3 regions of the Allobosea sp. AK1 genome follow, and region 3 is predicted to be linked to each of the others. Evidence: predicted binding sites of a transcription regulator. Region 3 holds the regulator's gene; each other region holds the start of a gene.
What was found. Region 3 encodes LexA, which represses DNA repair genes until DNA is damaged. Its sites were predicted from a motif close to TGTTCNNNNTGTGTTCNG; they were not measured.

Region 1 (4,509 bases), 1.3 Mb from region 3:
CCGACCTTGTTCTCCGGCCAGCGGCCCATCCCGACCATCTTCAGGCAGCCGACGATCGAGCGGACCTGATGATGCAGGAAGGAGCGGGCATGGACATAGACGACGATCTCGGAGCCCTCGCGGCGGACATCGCAACGATCCAGCGTGCGGATGGGACTGTTGGCCTGGCATTCGGCGGCACGGAAGGTGGTGAAGTCGTGCTGGCCGAGCAGCGCCTTGGCCGCGCGGTCCATCGCCTCGTGATCGAGCTTGACCGGCACATGCCAGACGCGGTCGCGATCGAGCGCCGGCTGGGCCCGGCGGTCGAGGATGCGGTAGACGTAATAGCGGCGCCGCGCCGAGATGCGGGCGTCGAAATCACCGGGGACCAGTTCGGCGCTGAGCACGGCGACAGGAATCCGCTTCAGCCGGGCGTTGGTTGCGTCGCGCACGACATCGGTGCGCCATTCCTTGTCGATATCGACATGGGCGACCTGATGGGTGGCGTGGACGCCGGCATCGGTCCGGCCGGCGCAATGCAAGCGGACGGGATGACCGCAGAAGGCCTCGACAGCCTCCTCGACGCTCTGCTGCACGGACGGGCCGTTGAGCTGGCGCTGCCAGCCCGAGAACGGCGTGCCGTCGTACTCGATGACGAGCTTGTAGCGCGGCATCAGAGTCCGCTACCGAAAAGTGCGAGGCGGTTTTCGGACAATGGCCTGCTCATTCAAAGCTTGTCGCCGGCTCCGAGCCGGGCGCCGCGCAGGAACTCGGCCCCGCTCATCGGCGCCTTGCCGGCGCGCTGGACCTGAAGCAGCTTCACCGCCCCGACGGCGCAGGCGACACTGCCCTCGTCGTCGAGCAGCGTGCCAGGCTCGGCCGCGCCGCCGGCCCGGGCCGTGCGCAGGATCTTCAGGCGCTCCGGCCCCTTGCCGAGGTCGATCTCGGCGAAGGCACCCGGGAAGGGCGAAAGGCCGCGCACGAGATCGTGGACCTGCTGCGCCGGCAGGGTCCAACTCAGCTTCGCCTCGGCATTCGCGATCTTGCTCGCATAGGTCACGCCCTCTTCCGGCTGCGGCGTGAACTGCAGGCCGCCGCGCCCGAGCGCCGCGAGCGCGCGCACCATCAGATCGGCGCCGAGCAGGCTGAGCTGATCGTGCAATTCGCCGGCCGTCATGTCCGGGCCGATCGCAAGGTTCTCGACCATGGCGACGGGTCCGGTATCGAGACCGGCTTCCATCTTCATGACACAGACGCCGCTCTCGGCATCGCCCGCCATGATCGCACGCTGGATCGGGGCGGCGCCGCGCCAGCGCGGCAGCAGCGAGGCGTGGAGATTAAGGCAGCCGAGCTCCGGCAGATCGAGGATCGCCTGGGGCAGGATCATGCCATAGGCGACGACGACGGCGACATCGGCCTGGTGCGAGGCGATGATCTCGGCCTGCTCCGGCGTCTTCAGCGTCTTGGGCGTGAAGACCGGGATGCCGAAACGCTCGGCAGCGCGATGCACCGGCGAAGGCTTCGTTTCGAGGCCGCGGCCAGCCTGCGCCGGGGGGCGGGTGTAGCAGGAGACGACCTCATGCCCCTGGCCTACGATCTCGGTCAGCACCGGCACGGCAAAATCCGGCGTGCCCATGAAGATGACGCGCAAGCTCATACGCTCGACCTTACCTTGGCCCGGCTCGATACCGGGAAGAATAGAACAGCCCTCATCCTGAGGAGCAGCCAGAGGCTGCGTCCCGAAGGATGATCCTGTCGCCTCCTGAAGCACCCTTCGAGACGCCGCGCACCGCGGCTCTCAGGACGAGGGCTCGGATACGACCGCTCGCTACGCAGCCCGTTCGCGCTTGGCTGCCTTGGCGAATTTCTTGGTGACGCGCTCGCGCTTCAGCCGCGAGATATGGTCGATGAAGAGCACGCCATCGAGATGGTCGATTTCGTGCTGCAGGCAGGTCGAGAGCAAGCCATCGGCCGCGATTTCATGGGTCTTGCCGTCGAGATCCATGTAGCGGACCTTGACCTCGGCCGGGCGCTCAACCTCCTCGTAATATTCCGGGATCGAGAGGCAACCTTCCTCGTAGGCGCTGAATTCGTCCGAGGACCAGGTGACCTCCGGGTTGATGAAGACCTGCGGCTTCTTCGGTTCGGGCTCCTCGCCCTCCTTCGTCTCGGGCTTCGACAGGTCGATCGTCACCACGCGCAGCGGCACGCCGATCTGGATCGCCGCGAGCCCGATGCCGGGCGCGTCGTACATCGTCTCGAACATGTCCGCGACCAGCGTCCTGATCTCGGGCGTGACGGCCTCGACCGGCTTCGAGACGAGGCGAAGCTGGGCGTCGGGCAGGATGACGAGCGGGCGAACGGACATGGGATTCCAAGGAGAAAGAGCTGTTGAGCCCGGGACATAAGCATTTGTGGAGGAGCGGTCAAACTGTTCCGCTTTCGTTCGCAATTCCCTGCCGAATCGGCTAGGCTCCCGCGCATGAACGAGATCGCCTTCACCCTGCTGGAACGCCCGGTGACATGGGCCGAGGCCGCGCTGGGCTTCGGGGGCCTGAGCCTCGCCCTGCTGCTGATGGCGGTGATCGCCAGCTGGCGCGGCGGCCGGAGCCGCGCGATCGAGGCAGCGATGGCGACTGAGCGCGCCCGCGAAATGGACGACAAGGTCGCCGAAATGAACCGCCAGCAGGCCGAGCTCGCCGGCCGGATGCAGTCGATGGCCGAAATCCTGTCGACCCGGCAGGGCGATCTCGCCCGCCTCGTCGCCGACCGGATGGACGGCCTGAGCCACAAGGTCGGCCAGGGCCTTGAGCAGAATGTCCGCCAGACCACCGAGAGCCTCGGCAAGCTGCAGGAGCGGCTGGCGGTGATCGACAGCGCCCAGAAGAACCTGACCGATCTCACCTCCGAGGTCGTGACGCTCCGCGACGTGCTCGCCAACAAGCAGGCGCGCGGCGCCTATGGCCAGGGCCGGATGGAAGCGATCGTCCGCGACGGGCTGCCCGCCGCCTTCTTCGCGTTCCAGCCGCAGCTTTCCAACGGCAAGCGGCCGGACTGCCTCGTCACCCTGCCCGGCGACGGGCGCGGCCTCGTCATCGACGCCAAATTCCCGCTGGAGAGCTTCACGCTGCTGCGCGAGGCGCGCGGCGACGACGCGAAGAAGACGGCCGGCCAGCGCGTGCGCAGCGATGTCGGCGTGCATGTGAAGGATATCGCCGAGCGCTATTTCCTGCCCGGCGAGACGCAGGACATCGCCCTGCTCTTCGTGCCCTCCGAATCGATCTATGCAGATCTGCACGAGCATTTCGACGATGTCGTCCAGCGGGCGCACCGGGCGCGCATCATGATCGTCTCGCCCTCGCTCCTGGCACTGGCGATCCAGCTGATGCAGTCGCTGGTTCGCGATGCGCGGATGCGCGAGGAAGCGCAGGTGATCCAGACCGAGGTCGGCAAGCTGCTCGACGACGTGCGCCGGCTCGGCGAGCGCGTCGACAAGCTCGACAATCATTTCCGGCAGGCACAGGACGATGTCGGCCAGATCAAGACCTCGGCCGGCAAGGTGACGAGTCGCGCCGAGAGGATCGGCGCGCTCGATTTCGACGACGAGAAGAGCGAGCCGAAGCTGCCCTTCGCCAAGGGGCTGGAGCTGAAACGCGCTGCCGAGTAGGCACCGGCGCCTTCACGCCTGCCGTCACGGCAAACGCTTCCTGCGCTTTTGATTTCTGCACTTGCGATGCGGAAGCTGCGCTGCTCGGCCGGCCACAGCGAAAGTACGCGCTCATGCCCGGGCGGCCCGCCCGTTGCGGCATTAGAACAGTTTTAAGCATTATCTGGAAGAAATTCAGGCGCTATCAGCACTCAATACGATCGAATGCCGGCCTGGACTAGGCATCTCGACCACGCCTGCAGCCTAAATCTATGCGTTGCCGGCGGCGTGCACTCCGTAGCTGCCATACCGCGTCGTTCTTCCCGAGAGATGGCTCTTCATGCTGAAACTGCCTTTTCTGCGACTTCCGATCGCGACACGTCTGGCGATATTGGCCGTATTGATTGTCGGCGTTGCGGTGGCGGCCTCTGTTGCGGTGTCCCTTCGCGCGGCCGAGAAGGCGATGCGGGAGCGGGCCCAGTCGAGCCTGACGGTCAACATCAACCTTCTGCGGGATATCCTTCTTGCCAAGGGCGAGCCCAGATTCGAGGGCGGCAAACTCATTTTCGGCAGTGAAAGCGTCAACGGCAACTTCGCCGCGGTCGACAAGGTGAAGGAGCTTTCCGGCGGTACCGCCACTGTCTTCATGGGCGATACCCGGGTGACGACCAACGTCATGAAGCCGGACGGCACCCGGGCCGTCGGCACCAAGCTGGCACAAGGCCCGGCCCATGATGCCGTCTTCAAGGAGAAACGCACCTATTCCGGCGCGGCCGACATTCTCGGCGTGCCCTATTTCACGATCTACGAGCCGATCATCCAGAAATCGGACGGCAACGTGATCGGCATTCTCTATGTCGGCATCAAGCAGGAGGAATTCCTGG
Region 2 (4,509 bases), 3.1 Mb from region 3:
GCGCGTTCGAGCACGCCCAGCGCCTCGGCCGCCTGATAGGCGATGCCTCGCGCGATGCCGGTGACGTTCTCGGCCGCTTCCAGAATCTGGACCGCGCCGAGCAGACGGGTGACGTGATTCTTCAGCCAGAGATTGAGCCGGCCCTCGACCTGCTCGCGTGCGGGGCCGGTGAGATGCTCTTCCACCAGCAGGCGCAGCCGCGGCTCAAGCACCTTCTCGCCGGCCGTCAGGCGCGCGACCGGCTCGCCGGTCCAGCGCACCAGCCCGTCATGCGAGAGCAGGAAGGCATCGTCGCCCGCCAGCACGACGCGCGCCGCCCGCGCCTCGATCTCGGAGCCGAGCGCCTTCATCGCCGCCAGGTTCAGGGCCTTGACCTCCGGCCCCCCGGCCTTCGGATCCGCCGTAAAGCGGAAGCCCTGCAGCATCCCCACATGCTGGCCCTCGACGAGCACGTCGCCCGTCGCGGTGACCTCAGCCTCCAACATCGCATTCTCCCGCAAGCGGCGCATCAGGACACTGGTGCGCCGATCGACAAATCGGTGGGCCAGACGCTCGTGCAGAGCATCCGACAGCTTGTCCTCTACAAGACGCGCCATGCCCTGCCAATGCTCTGGATCAGGTAACCAGTCGGGACGATTGGCGACGAAGGTCCAGGTCCGGACCTGCGCGATCCGCGCCGAGAGCGTATCGATCTCGCCATCGGTCCGGTCGAGCGCAGCCAGCTGCGCCTGATACCAGTCGGCATCGAGCCGGCCGTGGCGCATCAGCCTGAGATACAGCGCCGTGGCGAGATCGGCATGCTGCATCGGCGATATCTTGCGGTAATCCGGCAGGCCGCAGACCTCCCAGAGCCGCTCGACGCCGGCGCGGCCCTGCGCCAAGCGTACAATATCCGGGTCCTTCGCCAGGATTTCCAGCGTCGACATGTCCTCTGCGATCAGTGCGCGCGTCAGCCCCTGCTCGGAGGGCTGGAGGTTGAGCGTCTCGAGCAGGCCGCCGATCGAGCGCAGGTCGAGATCGGAATTGCGCCACTGCATCTGGCGGATCGGCTCGAAGCGGTGATTCTCGATCGCGTCGACCAGTTCCGCGTCGAAAGGCGGGCAGCGCCCGCTGGTGCCGAAGGTGCCGTCGCGCAGATGCCGCCCGGCACGCCCGGCGATCTGGCCGAATTCGGCCGGGTTGAGCTTGCGATAGTGGTGCCCGTCGAATTTCTTGTCGGCGGCGAAGGCGATGTGGTTGACGTCGAGATTGAGCCCCATGCCGATCGCATCGGTCGCGACGAGATAATCGACATCGCCGGACTGGTAGATCTCGACCTGGGCGTTGCGGGTGCGCGGCGAGAGAGCGCCCAGCACCACGGCCGCCCCGCCCTTCTGCCGGCGGATCAGTTCTGCGATGGCATAGACCTCCTCGACCGAGAAGGCGACGATGGCCGAGCGCGGCGGCAGGCGCGTGATCTTGCGATCACCGGCGAAAGTCAGGTTCGACAGGCGCGGGCGCGTGACGACGTTCACGCCGGGCATGAGCTGCTCGATCAGCGGGCGCATCGTCGCAGCGCCGATCAGCATGGTCTCGGCCCGGCCTCGCCGGTTGAGCAGCCTGTCGGTGAAGACATGGCCGCGGTCGAGATCGGAAGCGAGCTGGATCTCGTCGATCGCCACGAAATCGACGGCAAGGTCACGCGGCATCGCCTCGACCGTGCAGACCCAGAAGCGCGGCCGCTCCGGCTTGATCTTCTCCTCGCCGGTGACGAGCGCGACGGCCTCGGGACCGACCTTGTCGACGACACGCTGATAGACCTCGCGCGCGAGCAAGCGGAGCGGCAGCCCGATCATGCCGGTGGGATGGGCGACCATGCGCTCGATGGCGAGATGGGTCTTGCCGGTATTGGTCGGGCCCAGCACGGCCGTGACGCTATTGGCGCGGGCGGCGGGCGGCAGCGAACGGAAAGGAAGCAAGGCGAAGGAGCCGATCAAATCGCCCGCCCATACGGGCGGGAGCGTGGACGGGGTCGATGCAGGTCTTAAGAGCAGGCCTTACAAGAACGAGTCTGGAACGAAGCGGGGCCGAATCGCTGACTCCGGCAGAATCGGGTTTTGTTCCCTTTTCGGAATCCGTGCCCTGGCGGCATGGGCCATGTCGTCATCGCGCCCTCCCGGAATGGCGTGGCAGAGCAGCGCAAAAGCCGCCCGGCAGGAATCCTATTTAAGCCTTTTCAGCCCGGAGACGAGAGGCAAGGCAGATTTCCGATCTGCCCGCGCGCCTCAATGATGAGCGTGGTCGCACTGCCCGTGATCGGCCAAGGCCTCGATGATCGCGCAATCGCAGGCCGCGACGCCGCCGGAACAGGTCGTCGCGATCCGCTCCAGCTCCTTCTCCAGCGAGCGCAATTTCGCGATCTTGTCGCGGACCTCGTCGAGATGGGCGACCGAAATCGCATGCGCCTCGTCGCAAGCCATGCCCGGCGTATCCGAGAGCTTCAGAAGGGTGCGGATATTCTCGACCGCGAAGCCGAGATCGCGCGCATGCTTGATGAAGGCGAGGCGCTCGGCATGGCGCCGACCATAGCGGCGCTGGTTGCCCTCGGAACGCTCAGGCGGCGGCAGCAGACCGACCTGCTCGTAATAGCGGATCGTCTCGACCTTGACCCCGGTGCGATCCGCCAAAGCGCCGATCGGCATCACACGCTCGAGCTTGCCGGCAGCAGTCATCGCGTCACCTCAAGAAGCTATAGTTCCTATAGCTTCAGATAACCCTGCCCAGCCCGTTTGCAAGCTCGATCAAGCCACGCCCATCGCCAGCAGGTCATGGACATGAACGAGCCCGGCCGGGCGGTCTTCGGCATCGACCACGATCAGCGCCGTGATCCGGCTGCGGTTGACCAGTTCCAGCGCCTCGACCGCGAGCGTGTCGAGGCCGACGCGGCGCGGATTCACCGTCATGATATCGCGCGCCCTGAGCGAGACCCCACCGCCCATCGCCGCCTTGCGACGCAGGTCGCCGTCGGTGACGACACCGGCGAGCTTGCCGTCCAGGTCCATCACCACGGCACAGCCGAAGCCCTTGTCCGAGATCATCGCGATGACGTCGGGCAGCAGCGTGTCCAAACCGATCAGCGGCAAATCGGCACCACGATGCATGATGCTCTCGACGGTCTTGAGCTGTGCACCAAGCTTGCCGCCGGGGTGGTAGATGAAGAAATCCTGCCGCGAGAAGCCGCGCGCCTCCAGCAGCGCCACGGCGAGTGCATCGCCGAGCGCCATCTGCATCGTCGTCGAGGTCGTCGGCGCGAGCCCGTTCGGACAGGCCTCCGTCGCCTTGGGCAGGACGAGCGCGATATCCGCTTCCTTGCCCAATGTGCTCTCGGCATTGGCGGTGATGGCGATCAGCCCGACGCGGAAGCGGCGCGTGTAACCGACGAGCGCGGCGAGTTCGACCGCCTCGCCGGACCAGGACAGCGCGATTACGACATCCTCGGGCTGGACCATGCCGAGATCGCCATGGCTCGCCTCGGCCGGGTGGACGAAATGCGCGGGCGTGCCGGTCGAGGCCAGCGTCGCCGTGAGCTTGCGCCCGACATGGCCGGACTTGCCCATGCCGGAGACGATCACGCGCCCGCTCGAGCCCCGGATCATCGCCACGGCCTCAGTGAAAGGCTGGCCCAGCCCATCCGCCAGGGCGGCATGGAGCGCATCGAGCCCGGCGCGCTCGGTGGCGATGGTGCGGAGGGCGGAATCGCGGATATCGGCTGTCATGCCGCGCGCTGTAGCACGGCGCCATCAGTCATTTCCACCGCCTGTCGACGCAGTCGACCAGTGTTGACGGCTCCTTAACCCTGTTCGTTCTAACTCCATTAACCATGCGCGAAATCCGCGCGTCCCGTCTTCTGGAGCCCTGCGACGCCCGTGTCCGGCCGCGCGACGACCCTGCTTCTGTCCGGAACGGCTTTGGCCGGGCTTGCGCTCGCCCATACGGCGGCGCAGGCGCAGCAGATGCCGCGCGGCAACCTCAGGACCGGCACGCCGGCTTACATCGCGCAGCAGCCGGCAGCTCCCCAGCCCGATCTGACGCCCACCACCGCCGAGCCGGAAGCCGTCCGCGATCCCGCCGGGCTGGTCCAGCGGCAGGGGTCGGCGGTTTCGGGGCGGCAGCCGCCGCGCGCCAGCCAGCCGATCCAGGCGCCGACGCTGCGCGGCGTCACCCAGCGCCAGTTCCGCGCGCCACCGCCCGCTGTCACGGTGCTGCCACCGCCGCCGCCTCCCGCTCCCCCGCCGCCCCGGCGCCGCCCGGCGAGCGAGGAAGACCCCTATGCCGCGCTCGGCATCCGGATCGGCTCGGTCACCTTGCGTCCCTCGGTCACCAATTCGATCGGCTACGACACCAACCCGCAGCGCACATCGGCTCCGGGCACCAAGGGCTCGGCCTATAGCCGCCACGAGGGCGAACTGGCGATCCAGTCCGACTGGAACGTCCACGAGCTCAAGGGCCAGCTGCGCGGCGGCTACCTCG
Region 3 (4,509 bases):
TATAAGCGCCAGGAGATCGCGGCAGCCAAGGCCGCGGTCCCGCAGGCCGAGATCGAGCGCCGCGCGCATGCAGCCTCCAAGCCGCGCGGCTTTGCCGATGCGCTGGCCGGCAAGCTCGCACAAGGCACGCCCGCTCTGATCGCCGAGATCAAGAAGGCGAGCCCCTCCAAGGGCCTGATCCGCGCCGATTTCGACCCGCCTTCGCTCGCCCGCGCCTATGCGGCCGGCGGCGCGGCCTGCCTCTCCGTCCTGACCGACGCGCCGTCCTTCCAGGGGCGGCCGGAATTCCTCACCGAAGCGCGGGAGGCTGCCGGCCTGCCGGCACTGCGCAAGGATTTCCTCTACGAGCCCTACCAGGTCTACGAGGCCCGCAGCTGGGGCGCCGACTGCATCCTGATCATCATGGCCGGCGTCGACGATGCCACCGCCAAAGCGTTGAACGAGACCGCGCGCGAGCTCGGCATGGACGTCCTCGTCGAGGTCCATGACGATGCCGAGCTCGACCGGGCGCTGAAGCTCGAAAGCCGGATGCTCGGCATCAACAACCGCGACCTGCGCAGCTTCAATGTCGATCTTGCGGTCACCGAGCGGCTGGCACCGCGCGTGCCGGTTGACCGGATCGTCATCAGCGAGAGCGGTATCTTCACGCATGACGACATCGCCCGGCTCAATCCGATCGGCGTCAACAGCTTCCTCGTCGGCGAGAGCCTGATGCGGCAGGCCGACGTCACCGCCGCGACGCAGGCGCTGCTGACCGGCAAGGCCGTCGCGGCGTGAGCCGGCTCAGCCATCTCGACGCGCAAGGCCAGGCGCATATGGTCGATGTCGGCGGCAAGGCCGAGACGACCCGCATGGCGATCGCCGAGGGCCAAGTCGTGATGGCGCCGGAAACGATCGCGATCGTCCGCGACGGCAACGCCAAGAAGGGCGATGTGCTCGGCACCGCGCGCCTCGCCGGCATCATGGCGGCGAAGCGCACGCATGAACTGATCCCGCTCTGTCACCCGTTGCTGCTCAGCAAGATCGCCGTCGATCTCGATATCGACGAGGCCTTGCCGGGCGTACGCGTACGGGCCGAGGTGAAGATGAAGGGCCAGACCGGCGTCGAGATGGAGGCGCTGACCGCCGTCTCCGTCGCCTGTCTGACGGTCTACGACATGGTCAAGGCCGTCGACCGGGCGATGCGGATCGAGAACATCCGCCTGCTGCACAAATCCGGCGGCCAGTCCGGTGATTACGAGGCGAAAGCTAGCTGATGGCGCTCACTCCGGTCCCCGTCGCGCGCAAGGCGCTGCTCGACAGCATTCCGGGGCCGACCGGGGCGGAAACCCTGCCGCTGGCACAATGCGCCTGGCGGGTGCTGGCCAGCGAGGTCAAGGCACTCAGGACGCAGCCGCCTTTCGCCAATTCCGCCATGGACGGCTATGCCGTGCGCGGCGACGAGATGGCGGAAGGCGTTTCGCTCACTGTCATCGGCGAATCCGCTGCCGGCCGGGCCTTCGATGGATCGGTCGGGCCGGGACAGGCCGTCCGCATCTTTACCGGCGCGCCGATGCCTGAAGGTGCCGACACCGTCCTGATGCAGGAGGATGCCGACGGCGTCGGCGGCCCGGTGATCCAGGTCCGCGTGCCGCCGGCGAAGGGCAAGTTCCTGCGCGCTGCGGGGCTCGATTTCCACGAAGGCGACGTGCTGCTGCAAGCCGGGCGCGTGCTCGACAGTGCCGCGCTCGGCCTTGCCGCTGCGATGGGGCATCCGACTTTGCCTGTCCGGCGGAAGCCTCGGGTGGCGATTCTCGCCACCGGAGACGAACTGGTGGCGCCGGGCGAACCTGTGGGCCGCGACCAGATCGTCGCCTCGAACTCGTTCTCGCTCGCCGCGCTGGTCGAGAAGGCCGGCGGCACCGTCATCGATCTCGGCATCGCCCGCGACGACCATGCCGACCTCGCCAGCAAGATCGCAAGGGCGAGCGACGCCGATGCCGATGTGCTGATCACGCTCGGCGGGGCCTCGGTCGGCGCGCATGATCTCGTGCAGGAAGCGCTGACGCGAGCGGGTATGGCGCTCGGCTTCTGGAAGATCGCGATGCGGCCAGGCAAGCCGATGATGACCGGGCGGCTCGGCCGGATGGTCGTGGTCGGGCTGCCGGGCAATCCGGTCTCCTCGATCGTCTGCGGCCATCTCTTCGTGCTGCCCTTGATCGAGGCGCTGCTCGGCATCGCGGACGCCGACCGCGACCGCAGCATCCCTGCCTTGCTCGGCCGCGACATGCCCGGCAATGACGAGCGCGAGGATTACCTGCGCTCGGAGCTCACGCTGACGCCGGAAGGCTGGGTGGCAACGCCGTTCGACCGGCAGGATTCCTCGATGCTCGGTACGTTGGCACGGGCGCAGGCCCTGACGATCCGCCCGGCCCATGCCGCTCCCGCGAAGAAAGGCGAGGCCTGCCGGATCCTGCCCTTGCGGTAGCGGCTTGCGGAACACAAGCAGAACGCGTATGGTGTTCGTGCTTTGTTTCGAATCTGCGCATTGAGGGGCTGGCGGCGACCATGCTGACACGCAAGCAACATGAACTCCTGCGCTTCATCCAGGAACGCTTGCGCGAGAGTGGCGTGCCGCCCTCCTTCGACGAGATGAAGGATGCGCTCGACCTGCGCTCGAAATCCGGCATTCACCGCCTGATCATGGCCCTGGAGGAGCGCGGCTTCATCCGCCGCCTGCCGAACCGGGCGCGTGCGCTCGAAGTCATCAAGATGCCGGACGGGCTCGGCGCGCCTCAGGCGCGTCCGCGCTTCAGCCCGGCCATCGTCCAGGGCGGCCTGGGCTCACAGCCCAGCATGGCCAAGCCGCGCCCTGCCGAGGACGACAGCCGGCATTCCATCGCCATCCCGGTGATGGGCCGCATCGCGGCGGGCACGCCGATCTCGGCGATCCAGAGCCGCAGCCACACCGTCTCGCTGCCGCCGGACATGCTCGGCTCCGGCGAGCATTACGCGCTGGAAGTGCGCGGCGATTCGATGGTCGAGGCCGGCATTCTCGACGGCGACACCGTCGTCATCCGCAGGCAGGACACGGCCAATACCGGCGACATCGTCGTGGCGTTGATCGATGACGAGGAAGCGACGCTGAAGCGCCTGCGCAAGCGCGGCTCCTCGATCGCGCTCGAAGCGGCGAACCCGGCCTACGAGACCCGTGTGCTCGGCCCTGACCGGGTCAAGATCCAGGGCCGGCTGGTCAATCTGATGCGGCGCTACTGAAGGCGTTCGGTGTCGGCCTCGGCTTCGTTGTCGGCGGCCGGTGCGGGCTGTGCGGTGACCGACTGATTGGTGGGACGCGTGCCTGGCTCCGTCAGGCGCCGCTCGCGCCGGCGGCTCCAAGGCCGCTCGCTGCCGGACTGCTCCGCGATATGGCTGCTCCATCCCGACGCCGTCCGGTAGAGCGAGGTCGCGCCGTCGCGCGATAGCGTCATGCGCTCGACCAGCCTGGCCTTGCAGGTGCCGCCCCAGGGGATGGCGGTCACGACGAGGTCGGCGCGCTGGCAATCCTCGATGATGGCGAGTCGCTCGCGCGTATAGGAGATCGTGCGCTTGTCGGCGGTCTGCGCAACGCATGCCAGCCGGTCGCAGGCGATGCCGGCGCGCAAGCTGGGATCGTCGGGCGAGCGGCTGTCGCCATCGGCGGCGAGCCATTGCTGCAGGACGAAGCGGCTGGGCTTGCCGGCGATGGCGAGGCGGCCATCGGGACCGCGCACCGCCAGCCCGGAGCCGTCGCGCTCGATCAGGATCTCCGGCCGCTCCGGCTTGCCGGCAATCGCGACGCCGAGGATCAGCGGCAGGGCCGCAAGCCAGCGCCAGGCCGTGGTCCAGAGTGTCAGCCAGAGCAGCGCCATCGCAAAGCAGGCGAGCACGCCTGAGCCGAAAGCCGCCACCGTCACGGTGGAATGGTCGATGGCCGCGACCCAATGCGCCACCTTGAGGACGACGTCGGAGGCGAGCCCCATCAAGGCCCAGGCCGGCCAGTCCAGCCCGAACGGATAGGCGAGCACGCCGAACACCGCCGCCGGCATGACGAAGAGCGAGACGAAGGGCAGCGCCATGGCGTTGCCGAGCAGGCCGAAGGGATTGAAGGTCTGGAAGTGATAGGCTCCGAAGGGCGCCGTCGCGGCGGTGGCCAGCATGGTGGTGACGAGGATGCCGAGCGCCGCCGTCCAAACGGCTCCGAGCGGCCAGGGCAACACGCGCGGCGGCTCGGTGCGGCTTCGCCCTTCCCAGCGTTCCGCGAAGGCGATCAGCGCCGCGACCGCACCGAAGGACATCTGGAAGCTCGGCCCGAGCAAGGCCTCCGGCTCGCGCAGCAGCACGATCATGGCGGCCAGCGCAAGATTGCGCATGCTGAGCGCGGCGCGATCGACGAGGATCGCGCCGAGCATGACCAGCGTCATGATCAGCGAGCGCTCGGTCGCGACATCGCCCCCGGAAAAGATGCAATAGGCGGTCGCGCCGAGCATCGCC

Region 1: the regulator LexA is predicted to act here: its motif matches at 2,412-2,429, upstream of FHT98_RS17550 (DNA recombination protein RmuC).
Region 2: the regulator LexA is predicted to act here: its motif matches at 2,041-2,058, upstream of FHT98_RS09410 (helicase-related protein).

Annotation. Positions count from the first base shown of each region.
Region 1 covers NZ_VFMG01000001.1:3,628,551-3,633,059, reverse strand. The annotation lists gene truA (tRNA pseudouridine(38-40) synthase TruA) at 1-653, opposite strand, end outside; gene fmt (methionyl-tRNA formyltransferase) at 707-1,636, opposite strand; gene def (peptide deformylase) at 1,808-2,347, opposite strand; gene FHT98_RS17550 (DNA recombination protein RmuC) at 2,462-3,646, shown strand; gene FHT98_RS17545 (methyl-accepting chemotaxis protein) at 4,062-4,509, shown strand, end outside.
Region 2 covers NZ_VFMG01000001.1:1,876,009-1,880,517, forward strand. The annotation lists gene FHT98_RS09410 (helicase-related protein) at 1-1,958, opposite strand, end outside; gene FHT98_RS09415 (MerR family transcriptional regulator) at 2,265-2,684, opposite strand; gene FHT98_RS09420 (KpsF/GutQ family sugar-phosphate isomerase) at 2,781-3,755, opposite strand; gene FHT98_RS09425 (outer membrane beta-barrel protein) at 3,906-4,509, shown strand, end outside.
Region 3 covers NZ_VFMG01000001.1:4,969,722-4,974,230, reverse strand. The annotation lists gene trpC (indole-3-glycerol phosphate synthase TrpC) at 1-777, shown strand, start outside; gene moaC (cyclic pyranopterin monophosphate synthase MoaC) at 774-1,256, shown strand; gene FHT98_RS23695 (molybdopterin molybdotransferase MoeA) at 1,256-2,467, shown strand; gene lexA (transcriptional repressor LexA) at 2,548-3,255, shown strand; gene FHT98_RS23685 (ComEC/Rec2 family competence protein) at 3,249-4,509, opposite strand, start outside.